Regions from separate parts of the Pseudoalteromonas sp. TAB23 genome, predicted to be linked through region 2. Evidence: predicted binding sites of a transcription regulator. Region 2 holds the regulator's gene; each other region holds the start of a gene.
What was found. Region 2 encodes sigma-54, which starts transcription at its own class of promoters, with help from an activator protein. Its sites were predicted from a motif close to GTTGGCACGNNNNTNGNNT; they were not measured.

Region 1 (3,538 bases), on a different contig from region 2:
AACATGAATAGCCTTAAAGCTTTATGTTTAGTTGTGTTATTAGGTTGGCAGTTTACTGCCAGTGCTGAGCGCATAAAAGATGTGTCTATGGTTGAAGGCGTACGCTCTAACCAATTAGTTGGTTATGGCTTAGTGGTTGGCTTGCCGGGCACTGGCGAGCAAAACTCATACACACAACAAAGTTTTAGAGGCATGTTGAACAGCTTTGGTATTACGCTACCTTCAACTCAAAGTCCTAAAATTAAAAATGTTGCCGCTGTTGCTGTGCATGCAGAATTACCCGCATTTAGAAAGCCCGGGCAAACAATAGATATTACGGTTTCTTCCATTGGTAGTGCAGGCAGTTTACGTGGTGGCACTTTATTACAAACTTTTTTAAAGGGTGTAGACGGTAACGTGTATGCAATTGCACAAGGTAGTTTAATTGTGGGAGGCCTAGGCGTAGAGGGCCTTGATGGAAGTAGAGTCGTAATTAATACTCCTACAGTTGGACGAATTCCCAATGGCGCAACAGTTGAACGCACCGTAGAAAGCCCGTTTATGCAAGGCGATTACATTACCTTCAACTTAAACCGTCCAGACTTTACTACAGCAAAGCGCCTAGAAAAAACAATTAACGATTTGGTTGGCCCAAATAGTGCGCAGGCAATTGATTCTGTTTCTATTCGTGTTATAGCCCCACGCGATGCCTCGCAGCGCGTATCGTACTTATCAACACTCGAAAACCTAGAGTTTAAACCAGCTGATATGGCGGCAAAAATAATTGTTAACTCGCGTACAGGTACAATTGTTATTGGTAAAAATGTAACTCTACAGCCTGCTGCAGTGACCCATGGCGGTTTAACAGTCACCATAGCTGAGCAGCAAAATGTAGTGCAGCCAAATCCGCTAGCAAACGGTGATACCGTTGTCACACAGCAAAGCATTATTGATGTGAACCAAGACGACTCTCGTGCTTTTGTATTTAATCCAGGGGTAAGCCTTGACGATTTAGTACGCGCAATAAACGAAGTAGGCGCAGCGCCTGGTGACTTAATGGCTATTTTAGAAGCACTAAAAGAAGCGGGCGCAATTAACGGTCAGTTGATCGTTATTTAAAAACTCAAGCATGTAACGTGTCACTCAAAGCTCTATATCGATTAAACAAAGATCTAGAGCTCTTTTGTTTACAGTAACTTAAAATTATTATTATTATCTTCCTCGTTTTATTCTGTAGTGGCTCAATTTTTGCATTTTTAACTGCATTATTCATTTTGTGTCAAAAAGCCGATGGAAACAAATCACCTCGATAAACAAAACTTTTTTGATTTAGGCAACTTAGATTCACTTCGTAAAGAAGCCTTAACGAGTGGCGATGCATCAACGGATGCTTCCAAAGCTGCGCTCAAAAAAGCGGCCGCACAATTTGAAGCTATTTTTACGCAAATGTTGCTCAAAGGAATGCGCAAAGCTAACGAAGCATTTGAAGACAAAGACAGCCCATTTAATTCAAGTGGCGTAAAGTTTTTTGAAGAAATGCACGATCAGCAACTTTCAACAGAGCTTTCATCAAATGGCTCGTTAGGCCTTGCCGATTTAATTGTTCAGCAGTTATCGCCTGAGTCTAAAAACTTTATGCCAGGCTCGGTGCTTAGAACAACCAACGATATTTTTAGCGATACGCAAGTCGGATCCGCTCTTCCTCATGAGCAAAAAAATAAGCAACCCGATCTTATCGTTAAGAGTACTAAAGCCGATATTGCTGAGCCTAAGGTTAATACTGCAGAGTCTAAAACCGATAGCCCAACATTTAAAAATGCAGAAGAGTTTGTAAGTTCAGTGTGGGAACACGCTAAAACTGCAGCGCAAAAAATAGGTTTAAACCCAGCGGTAATGGTTGCTCAAGCGGCACTTGAAACCGGTTGGGGTAAACACATTATTAATAAAAGTGACGGTGGCAGCTCAAATAACTTATTTAATATTAAGTCAGATAAAAGCTGGGAAGGCGATAAAGCAAGCAAAGTAACGCTTGAGTTTGAACAAGGCACACCCGTTAAAAAACAAGCCAGCTTTAGAGCCTACGATTCAATTAAAGATAGCGTGAACGACTTCGTTGATTTTTTAACGCAAAACCCACGCTACAAAGAAGCATTACAAAATACAGCAAAACCAAATGACTTTTTAGATTCATTACAAAAAGCAGGTTATGCAACCGATCCAAATTATGCCAGCAAAATAAAAAAAGTGCTCAATAGCAGTCAGCTAAAAGACATTGCGGCAAACGTGATCCGCCAAGGAGTAGAGTAACATGTCGTTTAATTTATTAAACATTGCCAGTTCTGGGGTTAGAGCAAGCTCGGAGCTATTGCAAACGACAAGTAAAAATATTGCCAATGTAAATACCGTAGGCTACGTACGTGAGCGTACTGAATTTACCACTATGGTTGATAACCAAGTGGGGCGAGGCGAAACATACCGATTACTAAACGAGTTTGCTCAGTCACAGCTAAATCGTGACACCTCTAATAAATCGTTTTTCGATCAGTTTATTACTGAGGCTAATCGAGTTGATACTATTTTTTCTGAAGAGTCGAACAACCTTTCGACCGGAATTAACTCTTTATTTAATAACGTGCAAGAAGCGCTAAATCAACCTTCATCTACCGTTGCCCGCTCATTAGTAATGACAGATGCGCAAAGCTTAATTGATCAAATGGATAGGCTTTCAGGCATCGTGCTTGATCAAAAAAGTGTAGTGAACGAGCAGCTCGAAATATTTTCAGATGAAGCAAACTCACTCATTCAAAGTATTAGTACGCTAAATCAAAATATTGCAGCAGTTAATGGCACTAATAACGCCGCAGATGCGAGCTCTACTTATAACGAACGCGATAAAGCAATACGCGACTTATCAGAGCTAATAGACATAGAAACGCTTGATGGTCCAAATGGCGAAAAACTCGTTTTTATGGGCACAGGCGAAGCGGTGGTTATGCAAAATGGCGCATTTAACTTATTTTCGATGACGGGCGACCCCGATCCTAACTTTAAAGAATTCACGCTTGACGTTAATGGTGGCAAAGCAGTGCCGCTTGAAGTTGATGTAAGTAAGCTTAAAGGCAAAATTGGCGGCTTACTTGCTTTTAGAGATGACATATTAGTCCCTGCGCAAAACCAAATTGGTCAAATGGGCTTAGCGATAGCTGATGCATTTAACGAACAAAACAAATTGGGTATGGATGCAACAGGTCAGCTAGGGGGTAATATTTTTAATATTCCTACCGTTGGCGCTTATGCGTATCAAGCTAACACAGGTACTGCCGGTATGACTACAACGGTAGAGCCAGGTAAGGGCAGTGAACTTCCTGCCAGTGACTTTATTATTACTTATACAGCTAATGCTAATGAAGTAAGTATTCAGCCTATAGATAACAAAGGCGATCCGTTAGGGCAGCCTTCACTTGCTGATATATCGACAGGTGTTATTGATTCATCGACTATTACTACCGGAGAATCATTTGGTCTTCAAGTAAATGTATCTGGGGCAGGTGTTGAGGGT
Region 2 (3,538 bases):
CTAAATCTTCTACAACGCGTAAAGCAACCGACTTTCCAGAACCAGAACGGCCGCTTATGATAATTAACTCCATTTAACACCCTTTATAAAACTATGATTGATTGACAATAACTTGGTAAAGCTCAGCATCTGATTTTGCACTGCGTAACTGTTTACAAAAATCTTTGTTGTTTAGTTTATCAGCAATGGTTGCTAGAGTCTTTAAGTGCTGCTGGTTATCGCCATCTGGTACGATGAGTGCGACGAAAATATCAACAGGGCGATTATCGATTGCATCAAAATTTATTGGAGTTTCGCTAACGAGTACTAAAGCCAAAGGCTCTTCTGCACCGCTCATTCTTCCATGAGGAATGGCAATGCCACGCCCTATACCTGTACTACCCAATTTTTCTCTGCTCATTAAAGCATTAAGAATATCTTGTTGCGGTAAATACGGAAGTTTGTCGTGAGCAAGTTCGCTAATGAACTCTAAAATTCTTTTTTTGCTATTAAAAAGGACCGCAGCTTTGCTGCAGTCCTGGCATATAAGTGAGCTTAATTTCATCATATTAGTGTCGAGCAAGCTTCTCTTTGTGTTTAATTACTTGTCGATCGAGCTTGTCGATCAACGAGTCAATGGCGGCATACATATCTTGATGTTCTGTAGAGGCAAATAGCTCAGCACCGCTTACGTGTATGGTGGCTTCTGCTTTTTGATTTAATTTTTCTACATCGAGAATGACATGAACATTATTAATATGATCAGAGTGTCTTTCTAGCTTCGCAAATTTGGTATTAATATAGTCTCTTAGTGAATCGGTTAATTCTACGTGACGACCAGTTAAGTTTAGTTGCATAAGCATTACCCTCTTTTTTTGCGTCTTAAATCAAACTTTTACGCTGATTTGACGGTGGAATAGCCAGAGATTCGCGGTATTTTGCGATTGTACGTCTCGCTACTTTAATTCCTTGCTCAGCCAATATATCCGCTATTTTGCTATCACTCAATGGTTTTGCTGAGTTTTCTGCTGCGATTAATTTTCGGATAAGCGCACGGATTGCTGTAGATGAACATTCACCACCGTTTTCGGTGCTTACATGGCTTGAGAAAAAATATTTAAGCTCAAATATACCACGGGGTGTGTGCATATACTTTTGGGTTGTTACGCGCGAAATTGTTGATTCGTGCATTTCTACCATTTCAGCAACATCATTTAAAACCATTGGTTTCATGGCTTCAGGACCGTGTTCAAAAAAGCCTTGTTGTTGCTTAACAATACAATTTGTTACTTTTAATAGCGTGTCGTTTCTACTTTCTAAGCTTTTAATAAACCATTTAGCTTCTTGTAAATGCGAGCGAATAAACTGGCTGTCACCACTGGATTTTACAGTGCGAGACATTGCAGCGTATTGGCTATTAACACGAATTTTAGGCATGCTATCTGGGTTTAACTCAACAACCCAGCGGCCTTTAATTTTTTTAACTGACACATCGGGAATAACATACTCAGATTCTTCTCTTACAATAGTATCTGCAGGTTTAGGGCTAAGAGTATGTATTAATGTCATTACTTCTTTAAGCTCTTCTTCTTTGAGCTTAGTTTTCTTCATTAATGTACGATAGTCACGAGCAGCTAATAAATCAATATGCTCGGTTAAAATCATTTTTGTTTCATTAATGTAAGGTGTTTCTTTATCAAACTGGTTAAGCTGAATACACAAACACTCTTGTAAACTACGTGCAGCAATACCAACAGGATCAAACAGTTGGATGCGTTTTAATACAGCTTCAATTTCATCAAGTTCGACTTCGTTATCATCTTCGTTTTCTTGATTAAAGCTTTCTAAAATCTCTTCGCAGCTTAGTGTTAAAATACCTGAATCATCGACGGCTTCTACAATAGCAATAGCAATAGCTTCGTCTGTAGGGCTAAATGGCGTTAGTTGTAACTGCCACATTAAATACTCATGGAGCGTTTCAGTAGAGGCGCCTTGGTATATTGATTCGTCTTCAGGCATCGGACCCGATGATGCTGCTGGGGCGGCACTCATGTACTCATCCCAACTAACATCCATAGCCATGTCGTCACTTAGCGTGTCTTTTGCAAGTGCTTCACCACTATCTTGTTCGTATTCGCTTGGAGCATCATCGGCAGATGCGCTAACAGTTATGTCATCTGTATCTGCTTTTTGCTCGTTTTTACCTGCAGCGTCTTCTGAATAGTCTGCTTCTTCAACCTCTAATAGCGGGTTGCTGTCGAGAGCTTCTTGTATTTCTTGCTGGAGATCCAATGTACTGAGTTGCAACAAACGAATAGCTTGTTGCAGCTGTGGAGTCATTGTAAGTTGCTGGCCCATGCGCAGCTGTAGTGATTGCCTCATGTATCTCTAACAATCCTTTTATGTTGTTATAATTAATACTAGCAGATGCTTAAAGACATGGCGTAAATGTTACAGCCTAAATTGCTCGCCTAAGTAAACATCGCGTACTGTTTTATCATTTAATACGTGTTCTGGAGTACCTGATGCAATCAGCTCCCCATGAGAAACAATGTAGGCTTTTTCACAAACATCAAGGGTTTCTCTTACGTTATGATCGGTAATTAATACACCAATCCCACGATTTTTAAGATGTTCTATTATTTTCTTTATGTCTAATACCGAAATCGGGTCAACACCTGCAAATGGTTCATCCAGTAATATAAATTTAGGATCTGCTGCCAGCGCACGTGCTATTTCAACACGACGACGTTCGCCACCCGACAATGCCATACCTTGGCTATCACGAATGTGTTGTATGCTAAATTCATCTAATAATTTATCGAGAGTGTCTTCTCTAGCTTGTTTATTTAACTCTTTGCGCGTTTCTAAAATGGCCATTAAGTTTTGATAAACAGTCAGCTTTCTGAATATTGAAGACTCTTGCGGTAAGTAGCCAATGCCTAATCTAGCACGACTATGCATAGGTAAAAGAGTAATATCGTTATCGTCTATCGATATTTTACCTTTGTCGCTAGGTACAAGTCCTACTATCATATAAAACGTGGTGGTTTTACCTGCGCCGTTAGGGCCAAGTAAGCCAACAATACTGCCAGCTTTGACTTCAAGGCCGACGTTTTTTACAACTTCACGGCCTTTATAACTCTTTGCTAATAGCTCTGCTTTTAATGTGCTCATGGTTGACCTTTGTCGCTTTTTTTACTTTTTTTAGTCTCGATTGGTACTAAAATTGTGTGAACGCGGTCAGTTGAGTTTTCATCTTTTTCGGCACTGATTAGCTGCTGCTCTATATCGTAGGTAATGCTTTTAGCATTTATTTTTTGTCCCGCTTGCGATACTTGTGCATTACCAACAAGCGTTAAAAAACGCTTAGATACATCATAACGCACTTCGTCAGCACTGGCGCTCATAGTCGTGCCATCTGATTGCTTTTCTTCAAAGTGCGCAGGGCTACCTGTAGCAATTAATAATTGTTTATTATCACCAAGTTCATCGCGTTTATGTACTTCTAAGCGGTCGGCTGTGATACGGCGGTTACCGTGAATAATTTCAACGTTTT
Region 3 (3,538 bases), on a different contig from region 2:
AAGTTAAAAAGATATATCAGCACTTTTTATGTTTCCACCCTCAAGCAGAACTCGCCGAAACCTTTTATAACTCTGTATTTTGCCGGCTGTACCATAGGCGCTATTTTCATAATGACTTTATATTTGTAGAAGCAACTTTGAAAGATGCTCCTTCAGTACCTGTTGAGGCCGAATATAGGACATACTTTCCAGTAGTTGATGGCCTAAAGCCAACAATAAAGCGCATTATTAATCATTTTGATTTTAAAGCCCCATTTGTAAATTTAGAGCGTGATATTCGCCTTCTTGTTAAAGCTTTTTATAAACAAGCCCCCGATACACATCATCAACCTTGGCAAATGCGCTTTGATATTTTGCACACGCCTTTTTATCGTAATAAAGCAGCTTATATTATTGGTCGTGTTGTTTCAAAAAGTGGGGTTCAGCCTTTTATAATAGCCGTATTACACGATGAAGATAACGGATTATATTTAGATGCACTTTTAACTAAATCATCTCAAATGCGTGTCATTTTTGGCTTTGCCCGTGCCTACTTTATGGTAGAGACTCATGCACCTTCAGCACTTGTCCGGTTTTTGAATCAGCTTATGCCAAACAAAACACTTGCTGAGCTCTATAACGCAGTGGGTTTTCATAAGCAGGGTAAAACTGAGTTTTATCGAGAGTTTTTAAATCACTTATCTCACTCTAGTGATGTGTTTACAATTGCACCGGGTACTCCCGGTATGGTGATGATGGTATTTACCCTTCCCTCATTTGGTTATGTTTTTAAAGTAATAAAAGACAAATTTGGTGAAAGTAAGCCCTTCGGCCGTGATACCGTATTAAAGCGTTATCAACTAGTAAAAAACCATGATCGCGTTGGCAGAATGGCCGATACCATAGAGTATTCTAACGTCGTATTTCCTTTGGCGCGTTTTGATAGTAATTTACTTGCGCAATTACATAAAACAATTGGCTCATCAATGGTAATTGAAGGCGAATGGTTGATCATCAAGCATTTATATATTGAACGGCGCATGACACCACTCAATTTATTTTTAGAAAATGCTGATGAAGAAAGTGCCGCAGACGCGATTGAAGAATACGGGCAAGCTCTAAAAGAAATGATTGCCGTTAATATATTTCCTGGCGATATGCTCTTAAAAAACTTTGGTGTAAGTAAGCACAAACGTATTATTTTTTACGATTACGATGAAGTTCAATACCTAACAGATATGAACTTTAGAGCATTACCAAAAGCAAAGAGCTACGACGATTATTTAATGGATGAACAAAGCTACTCTGTTGCACCACAAGACGTATTCCCAGAGCAGTTATGTACATTTGTAATGCCTAATCCTATGTATAAAAAGTTTTTTCTCAGCACTCATCCAGAGCTTATAGATGTTAGCTTTTGGAAGCAGGCTCAACAAAATATAAAAAATGGGCAGGTAAGTCATATTTACCCTTACCCGACAGCACAGCGATTTATCCATCACTGGTAGACGCAAAGGACACACAATGAATATAAGTAAAATAGATTTAAATTTACTCGTTTATCTCGATACATTGCTTCGAGAATGCAACGTAACACGCGCTGCTAATCAATTGAGTATTACGCAGCCCGCAATGAGTAATGGCCTTAAACGTCTTCGTAACTTATTTAACGACCCTATTTTAGTTCGTACCAGCGATGGTATGGTCCCGACAGAGCGCGCTTTAGAGTTACAACCCGTTATTCGTGGCATATTAATGACGCTTGAAGAAACCCTAGCACCTAATCGAGAATTTGAGGCAAGCCAGAGTAAACGTGTATTTAGAATAATGGCCAGTGATTACGCTGCAAGTACGTTAGCGCCAAAGCTCTTAAGTAAACTACACGAAGAAGCCCCCGATACTACTTTAGATATACTCACCCCAAGTGATGTAACCTTTCATGATGTAGAAAACGGTAAAGTAGATATGGCAATCAACCGTTTTGAAAACTTACCTCAGTCTTTTCATCATAAACGTATTTGGAAAGACAGTTTTTGCTGCTTAGTTAAGGCCGACAACCCTATTATTGAAAACTTTAGCCTCGACAGCTACTTAAAAGCGCGCCATATATGGGTGAGTAAAACAGGTTTTGGTGTAGGCGTGGGCATGGACCCTAAAGATGTGCAAAAACTTGGTTGGGTTGACGAAGCACTTGCCCACTTTGGTAAACATCGTAACATTGCCACTTTTACGCGTAACTACCATGTAGCGATTCATTTAGCTAAAGAGAAAAATTTGATTGCGACCCTTCCTTCAAAAGCCGCAAATATATACTTAGATGATCCGGGGCTTAAAATTTTAGAGCCACCGTTTCCAATTCCTCCTTTTGAGCTTGATATGATTTGGAGCCCACTGTTACATCGCGATGCGAGCCACATCTGGTTACGCCAAAAAGTAGCTGAAGTAGCTGAAGAGCTAAAATAACTTTATTACACAATATAATGTAAAAATTGCTAGGTTAATACTTTCCTCATTAACTTAGCCCCTTTCTGAAATAAAATTAAACTAATAAAATCAAACAACTACATAAAAATAAAAACGTGGAACATACATTGCTTTTATTAAATTGAACTATACATTCATTTAATAAAAGAGGTCATTATGAACACCCATCAAGGATCAGAAGTAAATCATATTACTGACATCATTCAAGTTATGAACAGCGGCATCGACTTTTATCAAAAAGCACAGGAAAAAGTTGAAGACCCTGCTATTGGCGCACTTTTTCAGCGTATGATAGATGCCCGAAAAGTGAGTGTTGAGCGCTTGCAGCCATATGCAATTAATGAAAAAGGCGAACGCGAAGATGGTTCATCTTTCGCAGTTGAAGCACGACGTGCATACACAGCCTTACTTACTACATTCACCTCACATAACGACAGCACGTATGTAAAAGAGCTTGAAGAAGTAGAAGATAAAACGCTTGTAGAAATTAAAGCCGCTATGGATAAACCACAACCGGCTGATTGCGAAGCTGCACTGGCTAAAACATTATTAACAATGCAAAGCTGCCATGCAGAAATGAGCCGTATGCAAAAGCATTAAGCTTACATAACGCATAAATAGAACCCAGCCTAGCGCTGGGTTTTTTATTGGCTCTAATACCAACCTGCATAGATATTTAAGCAATTTAACGAATTAAATTACACTATACGATGTTAAATAGACCCCATATATAAGCAAATTGGTATAAACACCACCTTATTTCGCCACATTTTAAATACATAATGAATACAAATATTTAATGTTATTAGAATGTTTATTTAACCACGCTTTATTTTTGCTGTGCTAATTTTGTTAGTAGGTACCTAAAACCTTGCTGTGGCGCCGCAGCATTTAATTAAAAATAAGGTCCAATATGAAAAGTAAACTAACTAAACTGCAAAATAATGCTGATGTAGATATGACCCCGATGTTAGACATAGTGTTCATATTGCTAATTTTCTTTATTGTAACTACATCTTTTGTAAAACCTGTGGCTATTGAATTAAACCGACCACTCGACAACCCTCAAATAGAT
Region 4 (3,538 bases), on a different contig from region 2:
GCTGCCGCGCAAACTGATAGCAATATGAACCGGATCATAGCTAAACCTAAAAGTGGCTAAAGTTATGTTAATAATGCCCTAAGTTATTACTAGGCACAATTTGTTTAGTTTTTATAATTTTTAGGTACAAAAAAACCACAATTAAGTGGTTTAAATTAAGTATGGTCCAGAGGGAGGAATAGACTTGCTTACATCCATGTAATCAATCGCTGCGCGACGCTTGCAGCGGCCCAAAATGTTCCAGACATTTTGTCGAACCCTGTCGAGGGTTCTCACCCTCCCAATTTAGTATCGGTGTTAAATTTTAGGCACAAAAAAACCACAATCAAGTGGTTTAAATTAAGTATGGTGGAGAGGGAGGGATAGACTTGCTTACATCCATGTAATCAATCGCTGCGCGACGCTTGCAGCGGCCTAAAATGTTCCAGACATTTTGTCGAACCCTGTCGAGGGTTCTCACCCTCCCAATTTAGTATTGGTGTTAAAATTTAGGCACAAAAAAACCACAATTAAGTGGTTTAAATTAAGTATGGTGGAGAGGGAGGGATTCGAACCCTCGATAGAGCTACAAACTCTATACTCCCTTAGCAGGGGAGCTCCTTCGGCCACTCGGACACCTCTCCAACGCATAACCGTTTGTATTGATGGAAGTAAAAAAAGCCACCAATTAAAATATGGTGGAGAGATAGGGATTTGAACCCTAGATGGGCTATAAACCCATGCCGGTTTTCAAGACCGGTGCATTCGACCACTCTGCCATCTCTCCGTGACGCAGAATAATACTTAGGTGATACCGCTGTGTAAATAGCAAAATGACTGTTTGCCTAAAAAACGTACGTAAATGAGGTTTTTTTTGTAAATAAGGGGAAATTAAGGCAATTTTTAATAAAATAAATAGGTTGCAGCAAACAAGGGGAGCTAAATAAGTGACTTCATTTAGTGGTTGAGTGTTCGCTGCACCGAAAAATAATCATGGTTGGGTGATTATTTATATTGAGCTGCGCCGCTAAGTGCTAGTCTTTTACCAATAGTGTTAAGTCTAGCTAACATTCTTGCTTTACGGTTAGTTGGTTTAACTGCTACTTGAGCTGCTGCTGTTTGATTTAATGTGTTAATTGGTTTCATTATTTTGCTCCGGGTTGTATATGTTGAAATCGCGTGCATTTTGCACGTTGTTTGATTAAAAAGACAACGATAAAAATTGAGCCTGACGGATTAGTTAAACTAATCCTTATTTATTTTATTAACGTGCGGTTCAGTGTTTTTTATTATGGTTTTTGCATAAGTAGTTAAAATAAAATCGGCGTTATTCTCGCCAATACTGGTGTTTGTGTGTGTTTTTATTTATTTATATGCATTTTACACAACCTTTTTTGACTAGTTATTCAGATTAAAAAAACTCAATTAAACTCTTTTTTATTCGTTCTTAAATACATTGTTGGAAACAAAAGCTTGTCACTACTAATAATTATTAAACCAAGTACAAAAAAACAGAATGAAAAATCACTAATGTGGCTTAAAAGCATCTGTAAAAAACGCAGTTTTTCTTATTGTATGTTTACTACAACAGGAAACTTTAACGATGACTGCGCTCAAATAAGGTTGCTACTGAGTAAATTTACCAAAGTAGTTGTACTTGGCGGAGACGGTACATTGAGCTTGGCGGTTAATGCGTTAATAGGGAGTAGCTGTACGTTAGCATTATTGCCTTGCGGTACAGGTAACGATTTCTCGAGAGGGTTTAGTTGCAAAGAAGATGATTGGCGAAAGGCACTATTTAATACACCGACAGCAGTTGATGTAGGAAAAATTAATAGCCGCTATTTTATTAATATTGCAGGGGTAGGGTTTGATGCTCATGTAGTTAAAGCGATTAATGCTAAAGCTAGTTTTTCATCTTTTGAATACAGTTGGACGAGCATTAAGGAGCTATTTTATTATCAAGCTCAGCAGTTACAAGGTACGTTTAATAACGATGTTAGGGCGTGTTGATCTTTGTGGATTGAAATTTGTTCAATCTAGGGGCGATTAAATTGCGGCGCGATGTTTGTAACCTAGTGGGCTAAGTAAAAACCGAGCAACAAAGAGTTAATCGTCCCTAGAAAGAACCCAAAGGGCAGCACATGTTTGGCATTTATGCTGCGTTATCGCCTATTTATGGGGAATAACCACACTGCATAGGCTCTGCCTTGCCTAAAAACCAAACATACTGCTGCAAATTCAACCACCAAAGGTCAACACGCCCTAGGCAGTATAAAAATTTAATTACCGTATTTGCTAATCATAAGTACTTTGGTGGTGGTCTAGAAATAGCGCCAAAAGCAGATTTAACTGATGGGCTGCTTGAGTGTTATCAAATGCGATCGGGTGGGCTTTTTTATAATGTAATAAGCTTCATGAAGTTGTTTTTTAAGCGCCATCAGCATATAAAAAACCTTAACTACAGTCGCTTAAATACAGCTTCCATAAAAACTGAAGGGTTATTGATTGAGGCAGATGGTGAACTGGTAGGTAAAACTCCTGCCGTTATTAGTGTACATGGGCAGGCTTTACTTTTTTATATGCCAATAAAAAAGCGCCTACAGTAGGGTAGGCGCTTTTACGTTAGTTGCGTTAATAACGCGTCTAACTGGGGACGGAGCCACTTTTAGCCATTGCTCTATTAGCTAAAAAGTCGTTAATTCGTTTTGTTGGAGTAAGCACAATGGCGTTACCTAATAGCACTAGGCTAAATCCTGCAAAGGTATTTGCGTGCCATTCAAAGCCTTCAAAAAAGCTACTCAGTGTTACTGCCACTAATGGGAATAAAACAATAACGTAGCTGGCTTTTTCAGGGCCTATATTTCTAAGTAGAGCAAAGTAGCAACCAAAAGCGATTACAGTGCCAAATATTGATAGATAAAGTAGTGATAGCCAGTAACTTGGTGGAGCGTTTAAACTAAATTGCACATCGTTCATTAATACGTATAAAGCCAAGCCTATAGCGCTGTATAACATACCCCATGCATTGCCTTGCAATACACCAATTTGTTTACGAGAATTACGAACGCTTACCATATTTCCTAATGAAGCCACAAAGGTGCCACCAAGGGCAAGTAGTAACCCGACCAATGCACCATTACTCAAGTCGAACTGCTGTAACTGTGGCCAAAACAGACACGTAATACCTAATACAGCGAGTACAGCACCTGTATAAATTCGTTTTGAGATTGGCTTACCAAAAAATAACCGAGTATTGACTATGTTCATAACCAGCAGCATTGAAAAGGCAATAGAGGTCATGGCTGAGGTAAGGTGATTTTGTGCCCAGTAAAGCATTAAATAATTTAATCCAAAATTACAAATGGCTAATAAAACAAAAAAGCCATGATCCAGTAACTTAAATCGCATGTCGGGTTTTTTGTACGCTACATATAGCCACATTAAAAGCGCTGCAATAGCAAAGCGATAAAATAACGATAACTCTACCGCAATATCACCTAACTGAAACTCTATGGCTAACCAAGTTGAGCCCCAAATTAAAACGGTTGTAATGTAT

Region 1: flgJ (flagellar assembly peptidoglycan hydrolase FlgJ) is a predicted target of sigma-54. The motif match lies at 1,215-1,233, and genes of this name have one in related genera.
Region 3: L654_RS0114610 (PA2169 family four-helix-bundle protein) is a predicted target of sigma-54. The motif match lies at 2,558-2,576, and genes of this name have one in related genera.
Region 4: L654_RS01000000126850 (diacylglycerol kinase family protein) is a predicted target of sigma-54. The motif match lies at 1,164-1,182, and genes of this name have one in related genera.

Annotation. Positions count from the first base shown of each region.
Region 1 is NZ_AUTP01000278.1:3,337-6,874, reverse strand. It holds gene L654_RS0117245 (flagellar basal body P-ring protein FlgI) at 4-1,098, shown strand; gene flgJ (flagellar assembly peptidoglycan hydrolase FlgJ) at 1,270-2,286, shown strand; gene flgK (flagellar hook-associated protein FlgK) at 2,288-3,538, shown strand, end outside.
Region 2 is NZ_AUTP01000133.1:17,929-21,466, forward strand. It holds gene rapZ (RNase adapter RapZ) at 1-73, opposite strand, end outside; gene ptsN (PTS IIA-like nitrogen regulatory protein PtsN) at 92-544, opposite strand; gene hpf (ribosome hibernation promoting factor) at 549-836, opposite strand; gene L654_RS0104915 (RNA polymerase factor sigma-54) at 862-2,361, opposite strand; gene lptB (LPS export ABC transporter ATP-binding protein) at 2,431-3,156, opposite strand; gene lptA (lipopolysaccharide transport periplasmic protein LptA) at 3,153-3,538, opposite strand, start outside.
Region 3 is NZ_AUTP01000241.1:41,350-44,887, reverse strand. It holds gene aceK (bifunctional isocitrate dehydrogenase kinase/phosphatase) at 1-1,487, shown strand, start outside; gene L654_RS0114615 (LysR family transcriptional regulator) at 1,504-2,442, shown strand; gene L654_RS0114610 (PA2169 family four-helix-bundle protein) at 2,620-3,063, shown strand; gene L654_RS0114605 (biopolymer transporter ExbD) at 3,377-3,538, shown strand, end outside.
Region 4 is NZ_AUTP01000367.1:22,573-26,110, forward strand. It holds gene L654_RS0125020 (DUF4124 domain-containing protein) at 1-38, opposite strand, end outside; tRNA gene L654_RS0125025 (tRNA-Ser) at 531-623, opposite strand; tRNA gene L654_RS0125030 (tRNA-Ser) at 676-766, opposite strand; gene L654_RS1000000128495 (hypothetical protein) at 985-1,125, opposite strand; gene L654_RS01000000126850 (diacylglycerol kinase family protein) at 1,453-1,992, shown strand; gene L654_RS1000000128040 (hypothetical protein) at 2,190-2,588, shown strand; gene L654_RS0125050 (EamA family transporter) at 2,626-3,538, opposite strand, start outside.